DNA from 2 places in the Pararhizobium sp. IMCC3301 genome. Region 2 is predicted to be linked to the other one. Evidence: predicted binding sites of a transcription regulator. Region 2 holds the regulator's gene; the other holds the start of a gene.
What was found. The regulator PhoB, encoded in region 2, activates phosphate uptake and scavenging genes when phosphate is short. The targets are predictions, from matches to a motif close to TGTCATNNANCTGTCAT.

Region 1 (11,706 bases), 1.8 Mb from region 2:
CCTGACGATTGGTATGGCGGTCGACGCCAATGTCCTGATCTATGAGCGCATCCGCGAGGAGGCGCGCGCCGGCAGAAACGCAATCGCAGCCATTGATGCCGGTTACAAACGCGCACTTGGAACCATTCTTGATGCCAATATAACCACGCTGATTGCCGCAATTATCCTGTTTTCTCTGGGTTCAGGTCCAATTCGTGGCTTCGCCATCACGCTGGCAATCGGCATCGTCACAACAGTCTTTTCTGCATTTACCGTGAACCGCCTGATCGTGGCGTTTTGGGTCCGCCGCAGACGGCCCACAACAGTGCCGATTTAGAGCGGGAGACACGCCATGCGGACCTTGAAACTTATTCCTGACGACACCAAAATTGCCTTTATGCGGCATAGAAGATGGTCGTTTCCACTATCTGCAGCGCTGGTGGTGGTGAGCATTGTTCTGTTTGTCGTCAATGGTCTCAATCTGGGTATTGATTTTCGCGGCGGAACGCTGATCGAAATCAAGACCATCGACGGTCCTGCCAATATCGGTGAAATTCGCAGCCTGCTGTCGACCCTGGATTTGGGCGATGTTCAGGTTCAGGAATTCGGATCGCCCGACGATGTGCTGATTCGTATTCAGCAGCAGGATGGCGGAGAAGAGGCGCAGCAGGAAGTCGTCGAGACAATTCGCGGCGTGTTGAGCGGAAATGTTGACTTCAGGCGTGTCGAAGTTGTGGGGCCAACAGTTTCCGGAGAGCTGACACAAACCGGGATTTTGGCGGTTATCGCTTCTCTGGGTGCTGTTCTGATCTACATCTGGCTTCGTTTTGAGTGGCAATTTGCAGTCGGAGCTATCGTTGCAACCGTCCACGACGTCATTCTGACCATCGGGATGCTGTCATTGCTGCAAATGGAATTCAGTCTGGCGAGCATTGCTGCCGTCCTGACCATAGTCGGCTATTCGCTGAATGATACGGTGGTGGTGTATGACCGTGTCCGCGAGAAACTGCGCAAATACAAGCGCTTGCCTATAAACCAGCTACTTGACATGGCGATCAACAAGACCCTGTCGAGAACAGCTCTGACATCGATCACAACCCTGCTTGCCTTGACCGCCCTTTATGTGTTCGGCGGTGAAGTGATCGCATCCTTCACCTTCGCGATGATCTGGGGCGTGGTGATCGGAACCTATTCTTCGATCTTCATAGCCGCTCCGCTGCTAATTTTCCTCAAATTGCGCGACACTGATGTGGCAAAAGGAACCGAGGAAGTGGAAAGCTCCGGCGCTGCATGACGGACCGGGCGGACAAACCTGAAAAAACGCAGCCACCCGAGCAGCACCCGACGGCCGGATCGCCCGGCACTATTATCAAACCGGCTTATTTCCCGGGTCGTGCTCCGATAGACGCCTACGGCAATGGCGGTTTCCGATTCGCCGAAATGTCACATCGCGGTGGCATTCTGGCTCTGCCATCCGGAATTTACGGATGGAGCGCCGCACAGCCTGAGGATGTCACGATTGAGCGGCTGGACCGGGTTGTCGCCGAGGCGGAAGCTATAGAATTGCTGTTCCTTGGCATGGGTGACACCGGAGTTTTTCCTGACAAGCAGACCCGTCAGGCCTTGCGTGACGCCGGCGTTCGCTTTGAAATCATGTCCACCGGAGCTGCAATCAGAACCTTCAACGTAATCCTTGCAGAGGGACGGCAAATTGCTGCAGCCCTGTTGCCGGTTGAGACTATTCGATGAGCCATCAGGATGGTGAGAATCATCTGCAACCATTGATCCGCTCCGCTGATCCCGCCCGTTTCTTCGCCGCACAATTCATCCCCGGACCGCAGCGGGCCGACATTCTGACGCTGTACGCATTTGATCTTGAAATCGCAAAGATTGCCCGTACCACACGTGAACCCATGGCCGGAGAAATCCGTCTGCAATGGTGGCGTGAAGTGTTTCAGGGTGAGCGAGACGCTGAAGCCGCAGCAAGTCCGCTGGCAAATACCATGCTTGATCTGACCAGACGCCATACCATTTCACCGGATGTTCTGGGCCATTATCTCGATGGCTGCATCTTCGATCTTTATGATGATGCAATTGAAGATCAGCAGGGGTTTGAAGCCTATGCCGGTCAGACCGACGGTACCATTTTGCAATTGTCGTGTCTGGTGCTGGATCGCGCCCGCTCTGCACAGGCTGCCGAGCTGTCCGGCTATCTGGCCTGCATGCTCAGTCTCTGGCACCGGGTCATTCGTCCGCTTCTGACAGATCGGACAGATGCGCAAACGCGCGCTGCCCGTTATCTGCCGCCGCAGATCTGCGAGGCGGCCGGAATGTCAGCAAACCCGTTCCTGCAATCACAATCTGCCGACCAAAGCCAAGCCATCCAGCAAATCTGTGCCTTTGCAGAATCCTATCGCCAGCGGGCCATCAAAGCCGCTGCTGCGGTTCCGGCTACCTTGAGACCGGCATTTCTGCAGCTTGCTCCCGTCACGATCCAGCTGGCAAAGGCAACACGGCTATCAAGGCGCAATGGTCCGGCTGCAGACATCAGCACAGCACATCTGATCTGGCATTTATGGCGCGCATCAAAACGCTGGCCGTGTTTCTGATTCTGCGGAAAACGCCGTTACGCCGCAATTCTGCTATCTGACTTCTGCAGCCAGACCTTGAAGTCTGTCAGCGCCCGATCGCAGATCGCCTGCCGTTTCGCGATGGTTTTTTCCTTGCCGCGCAATTTGCGGCCGTCGGTTTCGGCTATCGCCGGGATCGGAGGAAACAGACCAAAATTGATGTTCATCGGCTGGAATGAGCGCTTCCCCGGGGCTTCTTCTGTGGCCAGATGGCCGCCTGTGATATGCGACAGCAGCGCTCCGAATGCGGTTGTTTCCGGTGGCAGCAGCTTTTCCTGACCATGCCAGTCGGCGGCCGCAAACCGCCCGGCCAGCAGCCCCATGGAAGCTGATTCCACATAACCTTCACAGCCGGTAATCTGACCGGCGAATCTGAGACGCAGATCCGCTTTCAATCGCAGGCTGTCATCCAGAAGAACCGGTGAATTGAGGAATGTATTGCGGTGAAGGCCGCCGAGCCGGGCGAATTCCGCTTCTTGAAGGCCGGGAATCAGCCGGAAAATCTCTTTCTGAACGCCATATTTCAATTTGGTCTGGAAGCCGACCATATTGTAGAGCGTACCCAGAGCATTGTCCTGCCGCAATTGCACCACCGCATAGGGTTTCACCTCCGGATTGTGCGCATTGGTCAGACCCCTCGGCTTCATCGGGCCATGACGCGGCGTTTCGCGGCCGCGCTCGGCCATCACTTCAATCGGCATACAGCCTTCGAAATAGGGCGTGTTTTCCCATTGCTTGAATTCTGTCTTTTCACCTTCAAGCAGCGCATCAATGAACCGTTCATATTGCGCCTTGTCCATCGGACAATTGATATAGTCAGCACCAGTGCCACCGGGCCCGACCTTGTCATATCGCGACTGGAACCAGCACACGGACATATCGATGCTGTCGAAATAGGCAATCGGTGCAATCGCATCAAAGAAAGCCAGCGCTGACACATCCGTCAATGAAGCAATGGCGCTCGACAGGGCAGGGGAAGTCAATGGCCCGGTCGCGACGATGACACTACCCCAATCATCCGGTGGAATGGCGCTGATCTCTTCGCGGCTGATGGTGATCAGCGGTTCATTTTCCAGCGCAGCAGTCACGGCGGCAGAAAATCCTTCTCTGTCGACCGCCAGCGCGCCGCCTGCCGGCACCTGATTGGCATCGCCACAGGACATTATCAGCGAATCCGCCAGCCGCAATTCGGCATGCAGGAGACCGACAGCATTATTTTGCGCATCATCGGAGCGGAACGAATTGGAACACACAAGTTCTGCCAGATGGTCAGTCTTGTGTGCATCGGTTCCGCGCACCGGGCGCATTTCATGAAGCACCACAGGCACGCCGCGGCGCGCCAGTTGCCAGGCCGCCTCCGAGCCAGCCAGACCTCCACCAATTACATGAACGGCATTGTTCGTCATATCGATCTCCGCTATGCCAGCAGCCTGGACAAGGTTTTATATTTCACTGCAGCCATGAGATGCACTACCACATTCGGCCCGGATTGCATGTGGCTTTTGCCGGAAAATTGGCCTATTCGGTCCGCACAGAACAGGGGGAACCATGCGACAAATTCCGGTTTTACTATTTGCACTCATACTGTCGGGATGCATCCAGGCCGGGGAAGGCGATCCTCTGAGCTGGTATGCCAGCCAGGATGGACGCGCACCCAGAGGAACATCGGTCTATGTCTGCCACGGGACCGGTTGCGCCAGAAAAGAGCGGGTTGATTTTACACCGCACGACATGCAGCAACTGAAGACAATTCTGGCATCAGGAGCATCTTCTCCAGAGCAGGAACGCTCCGCCATGAGCCGCGCAGTACAATGGTTTGAAAAGCGCATTGCGCGCCAGGTCGGGTCCGGCAATGATGTTGGCGGATTTGATTTGTCGACAGTTAACAAGCCGGGTCAGATGGATTGTATTGACGAGGCGACCAACACCACCAGCCTTTTGAAACTTGCTGCCGACAGTGGCTACCTGATGCATCATCGAATCGGGCGGCCCAAGGCGCGCGGCTTTTTCCTCGACGGGCGCTATCCGCACGCAACAGCTGTCATCATCCAAGCAACAAACAGTGAAGCCTTTGCGGTTGATTCCTGGGTCCGCGACAATGGCAAGCCACCGGTCATCATGCCTCTGAAAGCCTGGTACAAAGAGCGACCGCAGGGCCTGCGTCTTTAGACCATTTCAAATTGACACGGGTTCATTCGCCCAGCCTGTCACATTCCTGTAATTCGATACTGTCAATCCTCAAATGTTGTCAACACAAATGGGGGCTCCCATGCATCAGACGTTCAAATTCGCAATGCTTGCCGCATTACTCACCGGTCTGTCACCAACAGCCGCGCTCGCCGAGGCAGTATTCAACCGGATTTCAAGTTTTCCGGTCAACACCAACATACCGCCCAATATGGATCCCAAAACGGAATCCTCCGCAGAAATCATCTCGGCGACAGCCGATGAAAACATGCTGATTTATTCAGACAGTCCACTCAGTGGAATCGGTCTGGTCGATATTTCCGATGCATCTGCTCCAAAGGCAGCGGGTTTTGTGCCTGTGGATGGTGAGCCAACCTCTGTTTCGGTGGCAGGAAATTATGCCTTGATCGGTGTCAACACCTCTGACAGTTACACCACACCGAGTGGCAAATTAGCGGTTCTCAATATTGCCACCGGAACCATTGAGTTGTCCTGCGAACTGACCGGTCAACCGGATTCCATTGCCATCTCCCCGGATAAATCATTCCTAGCAATCGCGATCGAAAACGAACGCGATGAAGACCTGAATGACGGTATCATTCCACAATTGCCTGCAGGCAATGTCATGTTGTTCTCCCTGACCAGCGGTTTGCCTGACTGCGACAGCAGGCGCATTGTCGATCTGTCCGGACTGGCGGATATTGCAGGCAGCGACCCTGAGCCTGAATTTGTCGATATCAATTCCCTCAACGAAATTGTCGTCACGATGCAGGAAAATAACCACATTGCTGTCATTGACAGCATGACAGCGCAGGTAAAATCGCATTTTTCGGCGGCCACAGTCGATCTTCGGAATATCGACATTGAGGAAGAGGGCGCTCTGACTTTTGACGGCACGCTCTTGGCAGTGCGCCGCGAACCAGATGCGGTTCAGTGGCTCGATGACGAGCGCTTTGTCACTGCAAATGAAGGCGACTATCAGGGCGGTTCGCGGAGCTTCACGATTTTCAGCAAAACGGGCGAGGTTCTCTATGAATCCGGTCTTGATTTTGAATACCGTGTCGCAATGGCCGGCCATTATCCGGAAAAGCGTTCCGCCAACAAGGGCGCAGAGCCGGAAGGACTGGAAGTCGCTTCCTATAATGGCGAAACATTTATTTTCGTCCTTTCGGAACGCGGTTCTGTAATCGGTGTGTATCGCGACACCGGGTCTGTCCCGGAATTTGTTCAGTTGCTACCAACGGGCCTGGCACCGGAAGGGGCGATTGCACTGCCGCGCCGCAACCTGCTGGCAGTGGCAAATGAAGCCGATCTGATTGAGGATGGCGGCGTGCGCTCGCACGTGACGCTGTATCAGCTTGCAGATCAGACACCGGCCTATCCGATGATTCGTTCAGTCATGCAAGATGGCCGTCCCATCGGCTGGGGAGCTTTGTCGGGGCTGACGGCGGATTTAGATATCCCGGGCAGACTCTATGCGGTCAATGACAGTTTTTATGCGATGCAGCCTACAATCTTCACGATTGATGCAACGACACAACCGGCAACCATAATCGCTGCAACGCCAGTTACCCGCAATGGCGTTCCGGCACAATTGCTGGATCTGGAAGGCATCACAAATGACGGCAAAGGCGGCTTCTGGCTCGCCTCGGAAGGCCGCACCGACCGGATGATCCCGCATGGCCTCTATCAAGTAACCGGAACGGGCGAAATCGAGCAACAGGTTCCCTTTCCAGCAGAGTTGCTGGCGGTGGAAAAACGCTTCGGCGCAGAGGGCATTGCCAGGGTCGGCGACCGCCTCTGGATTGCCATCCAGCGCAGTTGGGCGGATGACGCGGAAAACCGCGTCAAGCTGGTGTCATATGATATTGCCTCAAAGGAATGGGGCGCAGTGCTGTATCCCACCGAAGCTGCGAGCAGCGGCTGGATAGGCCTCTCGGAAATCACAGTTTTCGGTGATTTCGCTTATCTTGTTGAGCGCGACAACCAGATCGGGGCAAATGCAAAGGTCAAAAAGCTGTATCGCGTCGCCCTGTCTGAACTCGAACCGGCCCCGCTGGGCGGGGAATTACCAGTCGTCAACAAGGAAATGGTTCGCGATTTTCTGCCCGACATGAAAGCAACAGGCGGCTATGTGGTCGACAAGATTGAGGGATTTGCGATTGACGCATCTGGCGTCGGATTTGCTGTTACCGATAATGACGGAGTTGATGACAGCAACGGCGAGACATTGTTTTTCTCAACCGGGAATATGTAACGACACTCGCTGGTACTATTAGAAAGGCCCACACGCTGCAACGGTGTGGGCCTTTTCTTTAGCGGATCGGATTGACGCTGGCTTAGCCACGGCGTGCACTGCGAGCTACGCTGCGGATCTGGTAAGGTGCAATACCCAGATCGTCGAGTTCACGTGGCGACAGACGGGAAAGTTCGTCCATAGTTTTGCGATACTGGCGCCAGTTGCGGTAGGATTCTGTGATGGAAGAAAATGGCATTTAAGTCTCCGAATGTTTTGTCTAACGGTTTCAATTGATCAGGATTGTTGTGTTTCCCTGATGACCGTTACTTAGTGTGCGTTGCAGCATTTGAGGAGTGACAAAACAGCATGTCAGGCTTGCAGAAAACGCAGGCCTCAGACAAATTTGTGCGAAAGATCAAAGAGTTGTCATGTCTCGATTTCCTGAGATCGCCAGCCCTGCCGATTTCGCGAATTTCCAATACAGTTGTTACGATTATTTTCGACAGAAAGCCCTTTACGGCACTTTCCCGGGTGTCTCGACCTGCGTCTGACACGCTGGGCGATCCAAGACGAAAGGCTTGGAAGTTCACAGTTCGCTGTTGAGCATCGTATTCCATGACCAGACGCGAATTCAAAGACCGCAAATCCAACAAGGATGATGCGGCAATTAATACGCAGCTCAGTGCTCTACGACCACTTGCGTTCCAACGCGGACCCGTTTGAACAGCTCGGTGATGTCTTCATTCAGCATCCGGATACAGCCGTAAGATACGAACCGGCCGATCGAACTCGGCTTATTGGTGCCATGAATGGCGTAGTCGCCGCCTGAGAGTGTCAGCGCGGCGACACCCAATGGATTGTTAGGCGCCCCTCCCGGGATTATAGCCGGGAGGTTGGGCGAATCGCGTCTGATGGCAGGCGGAGGAGCCCAATTTGGGCTTACATGTTTGCCTTCAATGACGGAAGTGCCGGTCCACTGCCGTCCGACGCGCCCAACCCCTACCGGATAGCTAATGGCGCGTCCGCCCCTGATTACCAGGTAGAGCCGGCGTTCATTGGTTCGCACAACGATCGTGCCGCGCGCAACATCGCTTTTGAATGCAACCACCTTGCCGGCGGCGGCTGAGGGAACAGTGGCCAGGAAGGCAAAAATAAGCCCTGCGCCGACCGCGATGAGCGCAGTTGAAAACGGTCTGCGCGCGCCGGCAGTACGATGGCTCACCACTGGAAACGTATCCGTGCGTTGCCGGAATAGGTCTGCGAGTTTTCGGCGAACTGGCTGTTGACCGACCCGGCAAGCGAGAAGCCGCTCGCCATCATGAACTCGGCCCCGGCGGAGAGGAGCACGGAATCACGTTCAGCTGCGGCGCCGTCCACGGTGAAGCTGTCAGATCCGGGTAGCGCCTGGAATGTGGCGGTTGTGCTCGGCTGGGAGGAATAATCATGCGCCCAGGCAACGCGGCCGCTGAGCGTGAGCGACGCTCCGTAGCCGACCGCGAAGGCGTGGTCGAACCGCGTGCCGAGCTCCGTGCGGGTCGTGGTCGTCGTCTGCTCGTCGTAGTCCAGCGCGAATGCGCCTGTGTCACTGGTCTCGCTGTAGTCCGGCGTATGGAAGACCTGCACGCGCACGGCACCATAGGGCGTGAGCCCTCCAAAACGGTATCCGGCCTCAACGTGCCCGGCAATGTTGGAGGCGTCGAAATCCGCCGTATAGCGGGCGCCGTCGAATGCCGTCGTCCGCTCGGTCGATTCGTCGTGGTAAGCATAAGCGAGCGCCGCAGCGATGTAGGCCGCATCCAAATTGGTGCGGCTGTAAATGGCCCCTTGGAACATGTTGCTACTGCCGTTGCCGAAACCGTCCGCCAGGCTGTAACTGGTGGCACCGCCAGACAACGCCAGGCCAACCGTTGTGTCCTCTGTGATTTGGTAGTTGAGGCCGAAGACGACACCGTAATTGTCGCTCGACCGGTCGCGCGTACCTGATGCTGCATTGCCATCGACATCGCTGTCGCCACCATACAGGGCCGCCCAGACTCCCCAGCGACGCGGATCGGGTGCCGCCAACAGTGCGCCGCCAGAGGCCATAGCCATGTTGGCATCGGCGCCTTTCGAATTTTCCGGGGTCGCATAGCCGAGCACCATGAGGGTGTCGCGGCCGGGAGCAGTCTGATCACTCGGACCGCCCGGGCCGCTATCACCGCCGAAGCCCTGGTTGAGCACTGTATCGAGGAACGAATCCATCGCCTGCGTGCCGGTCGGCGTGACGCCGGTTGAGGCTTCCCCGGCAATCTGCGCGAGCGCATCCGCCAATTCGGCCGGCGTCAAGAAGTCGAGGACCTGGAACCCCAGCGGCAGGTCACCACCACCGGCGACGTAGTCGTCAATGACATCGGCGACATCCTGTGCACTATCAGACGCCATTTCATCCAGTTCATCCCCGATTACGACTTCGACCATCGCGCAGTCGACATACATTCCCCCAATTTCCGCTTCGAGGGCTTCGGCGACACTTATTCGGTTGGTGTCAAGCGTCACCGCAGCGTTGCGCGCCAGGGCAGCGCCGCAACTGATATTGGCACCAGTGTTCAGCGTGATGCTTGTCAGTGCAAGGATTCTTCCCTGAAACTCGGTAGCCGTTCCAAGTGTCGCGGAGCTGCCGACCCTGAAGAACACATTGTTGGGATTGGCGCCGCCGACCAACAAGATCTTCGCATTCGAGCCCGTGGTCAGTGTGGACGGTATATTGAAAATGAAAACTGCGTCCGGGTCGCCGCCTCCGTCGAGGGTGAGTTCCCCATTTATTTGGGCAGAGGAGTCAAAACTGTAAACTCCTGGATTGAGAGACTGGCCACTTCCTACAATAGCTGTCAGGCTGGCGGTCGCGGGCCTTCCTGCCAGAACATTGTAGGCAGTGGTCAGATCGGCTTTCGCCTGCACAGCGACACCGTTGGTTACATATCTGGTATAAGGGAAAACTACGCTCCCGGGTGGGAACCCGGTGATCGCGGAGCCCGGGCTTAGGCCGATATTTCCGTTTATGACGGTGGGACCAGTATTGGTGATCTCCGATCCGGCCAGGACCCCAAAGGTCTCCAGCGACTGGGCCTCGGCCCGGGGCGCGAGGGCGAAAGTGGAAATTGCTAAAACGGCTGCAGTGGTTGTGCGAATTCTCAAGTCAATTACTCCAAGTCTCGATTCACTTACCAAAGTCTCAATTCACTGACCCCAAAACGTCGAATCCCGGGGGGCGCGTTCAACACTCTTAAAATGGTTTGGACTGGCTCAATCATTCGGCGATTTGCTCGCGGATGGTGCGAGACCACACAGGAGCAGATCACCGAAGGATTGAGCGGCGTATTGGTCAGTTAGCAGGTTGTTGAAAAAAGATTTCAGGCGTGAGAGGCAAGAAAATGTTTTCGCCCATAGCCCTTCAAAGCAAAATTAGTCCAAGAAACAATCGAAATCAAATTTCCATTTGCGATTCTACAGTAATCTATCCACCCAGTTTCGACCTTTTCAGAAACTTGTTAGATTAGGCATCGCCCCGCAAAAAAATTAGCACAAGAAACCAAAGGTTGCAACGTCATTTCCGAGTTCTGAACTAAGTGTCTGTACGAGTAATTGAGTGAAAGTAGCGCATTTGAATCTCCTTGTCTGGGGTAGAACATGGAGGATGGAAATGGTGCGGATCCTTTCACCCGTGCCGATCATGACCGTAGCGGGTTACGCTATGCAAGCGGCACAACGCAGGAGGAGTGGCGGCGGACCTTGGCCTGCTTCGGTATCAACCGCTGTCTGTCAAAGAATTTTGAGCGCTTCGCACCCACCATCTCCGTCTTTATCCAATCCGCCATGACAAAGCTCATGGCAAGGCGCCTCACACGCATTGCCTATTCTTGAACAGACTCCGAGTAGGAAAGTTGCGTTGAGAATAAGTGTGGGCAGACGTGCCGGTCTCGTGAGTTTTCACCAATTGGCCCCGATTTCCGACCTGATTGGCCCTGTCCCATCATAGCTGTTAAAACGGCCAACGAAGCTGTGAATCAAAGGTGTCATTCCTGAGACCGGAGGGCCTTCCGAGGATCGGAGGAGCCGGTTTCCCGCAATTTCCGGATTCGCCTCTACTCAGCGGCCTGCATCACAGCAGTTTTATCAGGCCTACGGTCAAGCAGGTCCTTCAAAAATCTGCCGGTATAGGATCGTTCTTCCCGAATAATATCTTCAGGCGTTCCTTCCGCCACGATTTCTCCGCCGCCATCGCCACCTTCCGGTCCGATATCAATCACCCAGTCGGCGGTTTTGATGACTTCAAGATTGTGTTCGATGACTGCCACCGTATTGCCCTGATCGACAAGTTCATGAAGCACTTCCAGTAGTTTCGCCACATCGTGAAAATGCAACCCGGTTGTTGGTTCATCGAGAATATACAGGGTCCGGCCTGTCGAGCGTTTAGACAGTTCCTTGGCAAGTTTCACGCGCTGCGCTTCGCCGCCGGACAATGTTGTGGCCTGTTGACCGACCTTGATGTAGCCCAGCCCGACACGTTGCAAGGTCAACATCTTGTCGCGCACTGCCGGCACAGCCGAAAAGAACTCTGCGCCTTCATCCACCGTCATATCCAGCACGCCGGAAATCGATTTGCCCTTGAACTGAACCTCAAGAGTTTCGCGG
Region 2 (11,706 bases):
CAGCGTCGAGGACACAAGACCGCCGGCAATGGCAACAAAAGCCAGCACATGCCCGATCTTGACGGCGGCCAGCGCCGGGTCCGGCTGCAACAGGCCGAGCATTGCCGCAAGGCCGTAGCCGAAGCCGGACAGGGTGGTGAAGATGATAACGGACAGGGCGGGATGCATGATTTTGTCTCAAATCTCAGAGTTTGGATAGCGCGGTGTCGATCCATTTCAGGAAGCCCTGCGCTCCGTCAGTGCTTTCAGCAACGGCGATGGGGTTAGAAGAGGCATCCGCCTTCGGCAAGGTCTGGCGCGGTCGTGGTGGCAGATATTTGTTGACCGGTCGTGTGCCCTGTTCAGGCATCAGATCAATTCCGCCGCGCTCTCTCACCAGAACCGAAACATCCGACTGCGGGTCGCCAAGATCGCCGAAATGCCGGGCATTGGCCGGGCAGGTGCGCACACAGGCGGGCTGGCGGTCAATTTCAGGAATAGCTTCATTGTAAATCCGGTCGACGCACAGGGTGCATTTTTTCATCACCCCGGCATCCTCATCCATTTCGCGTGCTCCGTATGGGCAGGCCCAGGCGCACAGGCCACAGCCGATGCATTTGTCCTCATCGACCAGGACAATGCCGTCTTCGCCGCGTTTGTAACTGGCCCCTGTCGGGCACACCGTGACGCAGGGCGCATCGTCGCAATGCAGGCAGGATTTGGGAAAATGGACAACCCGCGCTTCGTCGGTTTGGGCAATGATTTCGCCAATACCCTGGCCTTTCGGCTTCTTGCCGTAACCGGGGATGACATCACCCGGTGTCACATCCCCCGGCGTCACTTCGAATGTGTGGATGCGGTTCAGCCATGCACCGCTGACATCCTTGCCGTAAGGGTCCTGGTCCGACAGGGCCGAGCCATAGCCGCCGGTATTCCATTCCTTGCAGATAACGGCGCAGGCATGGCATCCCACGCACACATCCAGATCGATGACGAGCCCGAGTTTCTTGCCTGTCGTGGCGGTTGGCAGACTGGTCATGATGAAGTGTCCCTGGTCCATTCCTGGCCATAGCGCAGATCCTCGGGCGGCTCGCCCAGCACCTTGCGGGCTGCCAGATCGTCAAAGCCGGGACTGCTTTCCGGGCTCGACTGGTCAGGATGTTTGCTGATCGAGACACGCAGATCATACCACGCCGCCTGGCCGGTGATCGGGTCGCTGTTGGCCCAGCGCAGGCCGTCGCCTTTTGGCGGCAGCAATTCGTGAATCAGGTGGTTGAGCAGAAAGCCCTTGGTGGCTTCCGGCGAGTCCGGCGACAGATTCCAGGCACCCTTGCGCTTGCCAATCGCATTCCAGGTCCACAAGGTCTTGTCATTGACCGCTTCCATCCGCGCGATCGGCACGCGGATCGAGGAATGCCAGGACGAAACCTTCGCCCAGTCGCCATCGACCAGGCCTTCCGCATCGCAAATCGAGCCTGGAACATACAGCACGTTTTTGGTGTGAATCTGGCGCAGCCAGGCATTCTGCGACCCCCAGGAATGATACATTGCTGCCGGTCGCTGGGTGATGGCGTGATAGGGATAATCCGCCAGATCCACACCGTCTTCCTCAAATGGCGCATACCAGACGGGCAGAGGGTCGAAACAGGTCTTGATCCGCTCCCTGTGGTGTGCCGGGGCAATCGGCTGGCGCAACCCTTCGGCACTGAGGCGGAATTTCTGCAGTTCCTCCACATAAAGCTGGAAGGTTACGGGTTGCGGTGCATCGAAGAAACCCATCTCCACGGCAAAGTCCTGATAGGCCTTGTTGGCATGTTTGTAGAACCGTGCCTCTTCCGGCAGCTCCTTCGACCAGAAAGCACCGTTTTTGATATAGGCATTGATCTGATCCGGATTTGGCGCTCCGCGGCCTTCCTGATCGCCATTCTCGCCACGAAAACCCGCCAGAGGCCCGATACCCGGCCGGCGCTGATGGTTGACGATATAATCCGCATAATCCTTGTAGAGCGGCTCCCCGGTGTCATTGACAAAACCCGGCAAATTGAGTTTTCCGCCAAGCTGAATCAGCGCGGACTGGAACCCGCGCACATCCCGGTCCGGTTCCACCACCGGCCAGCGAATGCTGTCATTCACCGAATCCGGTTCCGAAATCGGTCGGTCCAGCAGCGAAATGCAGTCATGGCGTTCCAGATAAGTCGTATCCGGCAGCACCAGATCGGAATAGGCCACCATTTCACTGGCATAGGAATCGGAATAGATAATCTTCGGAATCTTGTACGCGCCGGTCTCATCCTTGTCGGTCAGCATGTCGATGACGGATTTGGTGTTCATCGACGAATTCCACGCCATATTGGCCATATACATGAACAGCGTGTCGATCTTGTAGGGATCACCGGCATGGGCATTGGCGATCACCATATGCATCAGACCATGGGCCGACATCGGCGCATCCCAGGAAAACGCCTTGTCGATGCGTGTCGGTTTGCCCTCGCCGTCAATCAGCAGATCCTCCGGGCCGCGCACATAACCAAGATGCGGACCGGCAAGGCCCTGCTTGGGATCAGATTCAAACCCGTTCGCACTCATGTGCTCAGGCTTGCCATGCGGCTTGGGATGAGCTGCCATAGGTTTTGGATAGGGTGGTTTTGACCGGAAGCCGCCGGGACAGTCAATCGAGCCGATCAGAACCTGCAACACATGCAGCGCGCGAGTCGTCTGGAAGCCGTTCGAATGGGCCGAAATACCGCGCATCGCATGCATCGAAACCGGGCGGCCGATGATCTTGTCGTGACGCTCGCCCGTCATGTCGGTCCAGGGCTGGTCGATGACGATTTCTTCTTCAAACGCAACGCGGGCGATTTCGGCTGCCAGATCGCGGATCGTCTCGGCGGCAATGCCGGTCTTGGCGGCAACCGCTTCCGGCGCGTAATCGGGCACCATATACTTCTGCGCCATCAATTCCAGGACCGGCACGGCCTGTTTGCCGGCACCAATTGTGCAGCTGTCCGGCAGAGTCACAGAACCGCCCATGCGCGGTTTGACATTTTTTGTCTTGGTCGGCTGCACCGAGCCGTCAGCGACCAGAACCAGCGGTGTGCCGTTACCATCGCGCGCAATCAGACCATGATCCTTGTCGCCCGGGGCCTGCACCACCAGCCAGGCGGCGTTGGTATAGCGGTTGAGATAATCCAGATCGATTTTGCGCAACCGGAATAATTCGTGAATCAGCGACAGGATCAGCAGGCCGTCGGTGCCCGGCTTTACGCCCAGCCAATTATCGGCAATCGAGGAATAACCGGTGCGCACCGGGTTGATCGAGACAAACCGCGCGCCACGGGATTTCAGTTTCGACAGGCCCATCTTGATCGGGTTGCTGTCATGGTCCTCTGCCACACCGAACAGCAGAAACAGCTTTGTCCGGTCCCAGTCCGCAGAGCCGAATTCCCAGAATGCACTGCCGATTGTATAGATGCCGGCGGCAGCCATGTTGACGGAACAGAACCCGCCATGGGCGGCATAATTTGGTGTGCCGAAATTCTGTGCCCAGAAACTGGTCAGGGCCTGCGACTGGTCGCGTCCGGTAAAAAAGGCCAGTTTTTGCGGGTCCTTGCGCAGCGGGCCGAGCCATTCGGCGGCTTTGTCGAGAGCTTCCTCCCAGGAAATTTCCTTGAATTCATTGGAGCCGCGCGGACCGGTGCGCAGCAGCGGTTTTTTCAACCGGGCCGGAGACATGTGCTGCATGATCCCGGCAGCCCCCTTTGCGCACAGCACACCCTTGTTGACCGGATGATCGCGGTTGCCTTCAATGTAACGCACCTTGCCATCGCGCAGATGCACATTGATGCCGCAGCGGCAGGCACACATGTAGCAGGTGGTCTGCCGCATATCCTCGCCCACGGGGGCCGTTGTGGTGATGGTCCGGTCACCGACGCCACCGGTCAGATGTTGTGGGGCGGTCTCGCGCATGCTCATATAAATTCTTCCTCCCTGCCCAAGTGTTATCTGCACCGGGTTGGAATATCAAACATTTAATTGCCAATTATTAAGACTTACAGTCTCATAAAATGGCAGAAAAAGACAAATTGACAGTTCGTCAGATAGGGATCTGAAGAAGCTGTTAACCTGTCTTATATAAGATTGAAACAGTCAATTCATCAAATCAGGCGCAATGTCAACGCAGAACCCCCTAACCATCATTCATCTGGTGCGTGCGCCGATTGGCGGAATTTTCCGGCATCTGGCCGATCTGGCGTTGGCACAGGCCGGGCAGGGGCACAGGGTCGGAATTGTCTGTGACCGCCTCACCGGTGGTCCATTCGAGGACGCCCACATTGAACAGTTGCAGGCGTTGCTTCCGCTCGGCGTCACTCGCCTGGCAATGCCGCGCGCGGTCGGACCATCCGACCTGCGCGCTTTCATCAGTGTCCTGAAAGCCCTGCGCAAGGTCAGGCCGGATGTGCTGCACTGTCATGGATCCAAGGGCGGCGTCTACGGCCGCTTTGCCCGCGCCAGCGGTGGGCTTGGGAAACCAACGGTGGTGTTTTACGCCCCCCATGGCGGCAGTCTGCATTATCCCAAAGCCAGCCGGGAAGGCCGGCTCTATTTTGCTATGGAACGGTTGCTGGAGCGCTGGACCAGCGCACTGATTCATGTCAGCGCCTATGAGCAGCGCACCTACAGCGAAAAAGTCGGCGCCCCGTCATGCCGGGCGGCAGTGATTCACAACGGCATTGGCGAGCCGGAACTGCTGCCCGTTACCCCTGGTAGCGACGCGCGGGATTTTCTGTTTATCGGCATGTTGCGCGATCTGAAAGGCGTCGATCTGTATATCGATGCGATGCATGAATTGAACCGCCAGGCACCCGCTACAGCCTGGATTGTCGGAGATGGCGCTGAGGAGGACAAAGCGCGCTACCGCCAGATGGTCGCACAGCGCGGACTGGCAGATCTTGTCTCGTTCCATCCCTCAATGCCTGCACGCCAGGCGTTTGCCATGGCCCGCGCGATTGTCGTGCCATCGCGTGCCGAATCGCTGCCCTATATCGTTCTGGAAGCCGCCGGCGCCAGCATTCCGATGATCTGCACGAATGTCGGCGGCATCAGTGAAATTTACGGCGAACAGGCCGATGCTCTGGTCAATCCGGAATTGCCCGACATCACAAAGGCGATGCGTACATTACAGCAAGCCGGATTCCGCTCCGATCAGATCGCGCCGCTCCATGAACGGGTCGCGAACGGGTTTTCGATCCGCCTTATGGAGCAGCACATTATGCAACTTTACCGCTCGGCACTGGACCTTTAAAGCCCATTTGAAAAGCCTGCTTTAATCGTCAAAATCCATGGCTTCATGCAGACGCAGAAAATCTGGCCCCTGGCCAAGAATGAGCGGGTCAATCTTGCCAATCGCTGACAAATCCTTGCCATCATAATCAAGATTGGCCAGCACGTGCCGGATGCTGTTGAGCCGCGCCCGCCTTTTGTCGTTGGAGCGCACAATTGTCCATGGTGTCGATGCTGTATGGGTCATTTTAAGCATCAGATTGCGCTTTTCGGTATAGTCACCCCATTTGTCGAGCGATGCCACGTCCATGGGAGACAATTTCCATTGCTTCAGCGGATCATGGGCCCGGTCGTGAAACCGTTTCATCTGCATTTCGCGCCCGATATTCAGCCAGAATTTGAATAGATGAATGTTTTCATCAACCAGCATCTGCTCGAATTTCGGCGCTTCCTGGAGGAAAATCCGGTGCTGTTCCGGTGTGCAAAAGCCCATCACCGGTTCAACACCGGCGCGGTTGTACCAGGAGCGGTCGAACAGAACCAGTTCTCCGCTACTCGGCAGATGCGCGATGTATCGCTGAAAATACCACTGTCCTTGCTCCCGCTCTGTCGGTTTTGGAAGCGCTGCAATGCGGGCGTTCCGGGGGTTGAGGTAAGCCCGTATGGCATTGATGGTTCCACCCTTTCCGGCAGCATCGCGCCCCTCGAATACCAGCACCAGTCTGGCTCCGGTATCCTGTGCCCAGGCTTGGACCTTGACGAGTTCGATCTGCAAAACCCGCAACGCACGCTCATATTTCTTGCGTGATAATTTATCGCTGTAGGGATAATTGCCGCTCTGCATCGCAGCGCCTTTGATCTGCGAAGCCAGCTTGGGATTGTCCAGATCAAAATTGTCCCGAAGGGGGTCACCGGAAGACGATTTATCGTTAGCCATATGGGTCCTCGAATAATGTCAGCTTTGCCACGCTAGCGGATTGTCGGGTTTGTCACAATGAGGCCTGAACCGTCGGTGCGGCGGTGGTGAGTGTCATAAATCTGAAATAACTTTGCCACAATAGAGTTTTCCTTCAATGTCTGTTGCAAGTTTCCATTCATGGAGGATTGGCCATCATGGCTGCCGAGCCCCCGCTTTCAGATGCGGAAATCGAAAACAATGCGCTCCTGACCCGGCTGCTGGATCAGCGCTGGGCTGTGATCGTCGCCTGTGTCGGAGTGCTGGCCTTCTGGCTGCGCGGCGATGTAACCCCTTTTGCCGGCATTCTGTTTCTTTTGGCGCTGGGCGCGGCAACCATGGTGGAGCCGGTCGCAAGCCAGCGCCGCCGCCGCCTCAATGCCTTGCGGACCGCACGCGCAGTGGCACAGCAGTCGGTCTGGCCGGATCCATCGACCAAACGGGTCATTGCATCGCTGACGGTGCCCACGCTGCTGGTCGACAGCGAAGGGGTCGTACGTTTTCTCAATAAAGCCACCATATCAAACTTGGGTGACATCAGGCCCGGCCAGCCCATGGCTCTGCATTTTCGCCAGCGCAATCTCGTCGCTGCGCTGGCCAGGGTTATGGAAACCAATCAGCCCGAGCAACTGGAATACATTGAACGCTTCCCGGTCGAGCGTTGGTTCAGTGTCGATTTAAGCCCATTGCGGTTTGACACTGACGCGGCAGTTCCGCTAACCGCGACGCCGCAATTTCTGCTGGTCCAGTTTCAGGATTTAAGCGCACAGAAGCGCATAGAGCGGATGCGGGTGGATTTTATTGCCAATGCCAGTCATGAATTGCGCACGCCGCTGGCGTCCATGTCGGGGTTCATCGAAACGCTGCTGGGACCGGCCCGGAATGATGAGACTGCGAGACTGCGCTTTCTCAACATTATGCGCGAGCAATCTCAGCGCATGTCTCGGCTGATTGATGATCTTCTGTCGCTCAGCCGAATCGAAATGAAGGCACATTTAAAGCCAACTGATCCGGTCGACCTTGGACCTTTGATTGGTCATGTGGCGGATACGCTGGCACCGCTGGCCCGTGACAATGACGTCAAGCTGGTTCTTGGTACCTGGGATGATCCTGTCATCGTGTCTGGTGCTCAGGACGAATTGGTTCAGGTTTTCAGCAATCTGATTGAAAATGCTATCAAATATGGCGCATCAGGCCAGCGTGTCGAGATTGACTTCCTTGCAGAAACAGAAACCAGGGGACCTGCCACAACCATCCGCGATTTCGGCCCCGGTATTGCGTCCGAACATGTGCCGCGTCTGACAGAACGATTCTATCGCGCCGATGTGGAGACCAGCCGGCAAAAACAGGGCACCGGACTTGGACTTGCCATCGTCAAGCATATCCTGAACCGTCATAGCGCCACCCTTCACATAAAAACCGAAGCCGGCAAGGGCGCGGCCTTCACAGTGCAGTTTCCCCGCCGGACAGCGTCAGCGGCGGCTGAAAAAATGGCCAAAAGCGATGGCATTTCGGAAAACTGATATTTTTCAAGGGTATGGATTGTCATCTAATTGATACAAAAATGCCATAGAAGCATCACTGCGTCTGGCTAGATTGCTGGGCGGCAGGTGGCAGTTGTCCGATCATTATGCACGGACCGCCACTGTCCTGCGTAATTCTTGTTTTCAGAGCCTGGCTGACACGAGCCTGGCCGGGTCGCTGGCAAGTCCTTGGCAGATTACTGGCTGGCTGATTACTGGATGGCAGGTCACTTGAATGAATATAATAGGCGCTGTTGCTCTATACCCGGCAAGCCCGCATCTTTGAGCACGTCCGGTAACCTGTTAAGCCGGTAGCCTGTTAAGCCGGTAACCCGTTAAGAAGGAACCTTGGACATGGAGACTTCTGTGCAAACCATGAGCAGCAAAAATGAAAGCGCCGCTTTGACCAATGCGCCGCGGGTCAAGATGAAGGGTGAGAAGGTCAACGTGTTCTACGGTGAAAAGCAGGCGCTTTTCGACGTTGATCTGGAAATTCCGGAGCATCGGGTCACATCATTGATCGGACCGTCAGGCTGCGGCAAATCCACATTTTTGCGCTGCCTCAATCGCATGAATGACACCATCGATATCTGCCGGGTGAAGGGCGATATCACGCTTGATGGCAAGGATATTTACGATTCCGCCGTGGACGTGGTTGAACTGCGCGCACGGGTCGGCATGGTTTTCCAGAAACCGAATCCGTTTCCAAAATCCATCTTTGAAAATGTCGCTTATGGCCCGAAGATTCACGGGCTTGCAAGCAGCAAGGAGGAGTTGGAGGCAATGGTGGTCGAAAGCCTGCAAAAGGCAGGCCTGTTTGAAGAGGTGAAGGACCGTCTTGACGAACCGGGAACCGGCCTCTCCGGCGGCCAGCAACAGCGCCTGTGCATTGCGCGCGCCATTGCTGTCAGTCCCGAAGTCATCCTGATGGACGAACCCTGTTCCGCACTCGATCCCATTGCCACGGCCAAAGTGGAAGAGCTGATTGATGAATTGCGTAATAATTACACGATTGTCATCGTTACTCACTCCATGCAACAGGCCGCAAGGGTGTCTCAACGGACCGCGTTTTTCCATCTTGGCAATCTGGTTGAAGAAGGTGTGACCGACGATATCTTCACCAATCCAGGGGACAAGCGGACCCAGGATTACATCACTGGCCGGTTCGGGTAACACTGGGTAAGGACGCTAAAATGGCTGATCATACAGTTACAGCATATGATGAGGAACTGCAGGCACTGGCAAAATATATTGCCGAGATGGGTGGGATTGCAGAGAGCATGATCGTGGATGCGTTGCAGGCATTGCTGCGCGCTGATCCTGTTCTCGCCCGCAAAGTCATCACAGATGACAAGGACCTCGACAATCTGCAGCGCAAGGTCGAGGATGACGCAATCCGCACCATCGCCAAACGCCAGCCAATGGCATCCGATTTGCGCGAAATTATTGCATCCCTGCGCATTTCCAATGATCTGGAGCGTTGCGGAGACCTGGCCAAGAATATCGCCAAACGCGCCATCGCAATCGAGGGCGTTGTTCAGCCTTCAAAACTCATTCACGGCATTGAACATATGGCGGAACTGGCCCAGGCCCAGTTGACAAAAGTTCTGGATGCCTATGTCGCCAGAGATGTCGGCAAAGCGGAAATGGTGTGGCAGAACGATAGCGAAATCGATGCCATGTATACCTCGCTGTTCCGCGAATTGCTGACTTACATGATGGAAGATCCGCGCAATATCTCATATTGCACCCATCTGCTGTTCTGCGCCAAAAATGTCGAGCGGATCGGCGATCACGCCACCAATATTGCAGAGACAGTCATCTATCAGGTTACCGGCGTCCAGTTGGAGGATGAGCGGCCCAAGGGTGACAACAGCGCAATCCACGTGGTGGAGCAGCCATGAAAAAGAACCTGCCGCAACCTGCTTTTGCCTGAGGAGACCCCGCAATGGCTGCCCCAAATATCCTTGTTGTCGAGGACGAAGAATCACTCAGTCTGCTTTTGCGTTACAATCTGGAAAGCGAAGGCTACCAGGTCGACGTGTCTGAACGCGGCGATGATGCCGAACTGAAATTGCGCGAGGCAGTTCCTGATCTGCTGCTTTTGGACTGGATGCTGCCGGGCCTGTCGGGCATTGAATTGTGCCGCCGCCTGCGTGCGCGTGATGAAACACGCAATCTGCCTGTTATCATGTTGACCGCACGCGGCGAGGAAACCGAGCGCATACGCGGATTGTCCACCGGGGCCGATGATTATGTGGTGAAGCCGTTTTCCGTGCCCGAACTGATGGCACGAGTGAAAGCGATGCTGCGCCGCGCCAAGCCGGAAGTGGTCTCACGGCTGCTGCGCACGGGCGATCTGGAGATGGACCGCGAGACCCACCGCGTACATCGCGCGACACGCGAAATCCACCTGGGCCCGACAGAATTCAAATTGCTGGAATTCTTTTTACAAAGCCCCGGCCGCGTCTTTTCGCGCGAGCAGCTTCTGGATGGCGTCTGGGGCCATGATGTCTATGTCGATGAGCGCACCGTCGATGTCCATGTCGGCCGCTTGCGCAAAGCCATCAATAAAGGCCGCGCCAAAGACCCGATCCGAACCGTGCGCGGGGCCGGTTATTCACTGGATGATCAGTTCCGGGACTAGAGCGCGTTCAGGCGCGGCTGATCGTTGCCAGCAAACGCCGCAACCGCAGGCAAAGAGCCGCAAAACACAAGAAGTCGGTGCCCGTTACCGACAACCGGCTGCATCAGGTCAGTCGATTTTATCACACGCGGCCTGGTGTCATAAATCTGTAACAAAACTGTTACATCCATGACACTCGGCAGGAGTACTCGAACAGTCAGGTCGTAGACAGACGATCACTAATGAAACCCAAGGAGTTTCCATGTCCTATCTTAAACTCGCGACTTCTGCCCTGGCTATCACAGCGTTATCCGCGACGTCTGCCATCGCTCGCGACGAAATCCGGATTGTCGGATCGTCCACTGTGTTTCCATACACACAAGCTGTCGCCGAGCAATTCTCCAACAATACCGGCGCGCCTTCGCCGATTGTAGAATCGACCGGCACCGGCGGCGGGATGAAAATATTCTGTGAAGGTGTTGGAGAGGCACACCCTGATATCACTGGTGCCTCCCGCGCCATGAAAGCATCCGAGTATGAATTGTGCCAGTCAAATGGCGTTACGGATATTTCCGAAGCGCTGATCGGCTTCGACGGTTTGTCGCTTGCAATTTCGCGCAGCAATGATTTTGACTGGGATTTGACCCTTGGCGAGATTTATCTGGCGCTGGCCGCTCAGGTTCCCGTTGATGGTAAATGGGCCGATAATCCCTACAAGAAATGGTCTGAAATCAACGCCGATCTGCCGGATACAGAAATCCTCGCCTATGGCCCTCCGCCAACCTCCGGTACACGGGATGCCTTTGTCGAATTGGCAATGCATGCCGGTTGTGAAGAACTGGATTATGTTGCCAATGGTGGTTTCGACGGTGACTGGGTTAAAGAGAACTGCTCGCGCATGCGTACTGACGGACCCTTCATCGAAGCCGGTGAAAATGACAATCTGATCGTACAGCGGCTCGAATCCGATCCCAATGCCGTCGGCATCTTCGGTTATTCATTCCTTTATGAAAACTTCGACCGGTTGAAAGGTGTCAAGATCGAAGGCGTTGAGCCGACCACCGACAGCATTGCCGACAAATCCTATCCGGTATCGCGCCCGCTTTACTTCTACGTGAAGAACGCGCACCGCGGTGTCATCCCCAACCTCAATGAGTTCATCGAAGAATACATGTCTGAAGATGCCCTGGAATCGGGTGGTTACCTGTCCGAGCGTGGCCTGGTGACGCTGGTCGACGACCGTCGCACTGCCCTTCAGGATGCGATTTTGAACGGCAAGCAGATGGATGCCCCTGAATAAGCCAAATTTCCGGCCCTTGCGAAGTCTCGAGCCGGTCGCGGCT

Region 1: a site for PhoB is predicted at 4,815-4,831, ahead of RAL88_RS01335 (esterase-like activity of phytase family protein). Genes of this name have one in related genera too.

What each region holds. Positions count from the first base shown of each region.
Region 1 is NZ_CP132336.1:276,761-288,466, forward strand. It holds gene secD (protein translocase subunit SecD) at 1-316, shown strand, start outside; gene secF (protein translocase subunit SecF) at 332-1,273, shown strand; gene RAL88_RS01315 (Mth938-like domain-containing protein) at 1,270-1,728, shown strand; gene RAL88_RS01320 (squalene/phytoene synthase family protein) at 1,725-2,588, shown strand; gene trmFO (methylenetetrahydrofolate--tRNA-(uracil(54)-C(5))-methyltransferase (FADH(2)-oxidizing) TrmFO) at 2,606-4,015, opposite strand; gene RAL88_RS01330 (hypothetical protein) at 4,158-4,778, shown strand; gene RAL88_RS01335 (esterase-like activity of phytase family protein) at 4,879-7,053, shown strand; gene RAL88_RS01340 (DUF1127 domain-containing protein) at 7,136-7,291, opposite strand; gene RAL88_RS01345 (L,D-transpeptidase) at 7,715-8,257, opposite strand; gene RAL88_RS01350 (ice-binding family protein) at 8,254-10,209, opposite strand; gene uvrA (excinuclease ABC subunit UvrA) at 11,157-11,706, opposite strand, start outside.
Region 2 is NZ_CP132336.1:3,057,972-3,069,677, forward strand. It holds gene RAL88_RS14765 (DmsC/YnfH family molybdoenzyme membrane anchor subunit) at 1-168, opposite strand, end outside; gene RAL88_RS14770 (4Fe-4S dicluster domain-containing protein) at 185-1,018, opposite strand; gene RAL88_RS14775 (molybdopterin oxidoreductase family protein) at 1,015-3,864, opposite strand; gene RAL88_RS14780 (glycosyltransferase) at 4,148-5,281, shown strand; gene ppk2 (polyphosphate kinase 2) at 5,303-6,196, opposite strand; gene RAL88_RS14790 (ATP-binding protein) at 6,373-7,737, shown strand; gene pstB (phosphate ABC transporter ATP-binding protein PstB) at 8,113-8,910, shown strand; gene phoU (phosphate signaling complex protein PhoU) at 8,931-9,641, shown strand; gene phoB (phosphate regulon transcriptional regulator PhoB) at 9,686-10,384, shown strand; gene RAL88_RS14810 (substrate-binding domain-containing protein) at 10,626-11,663, shown strand.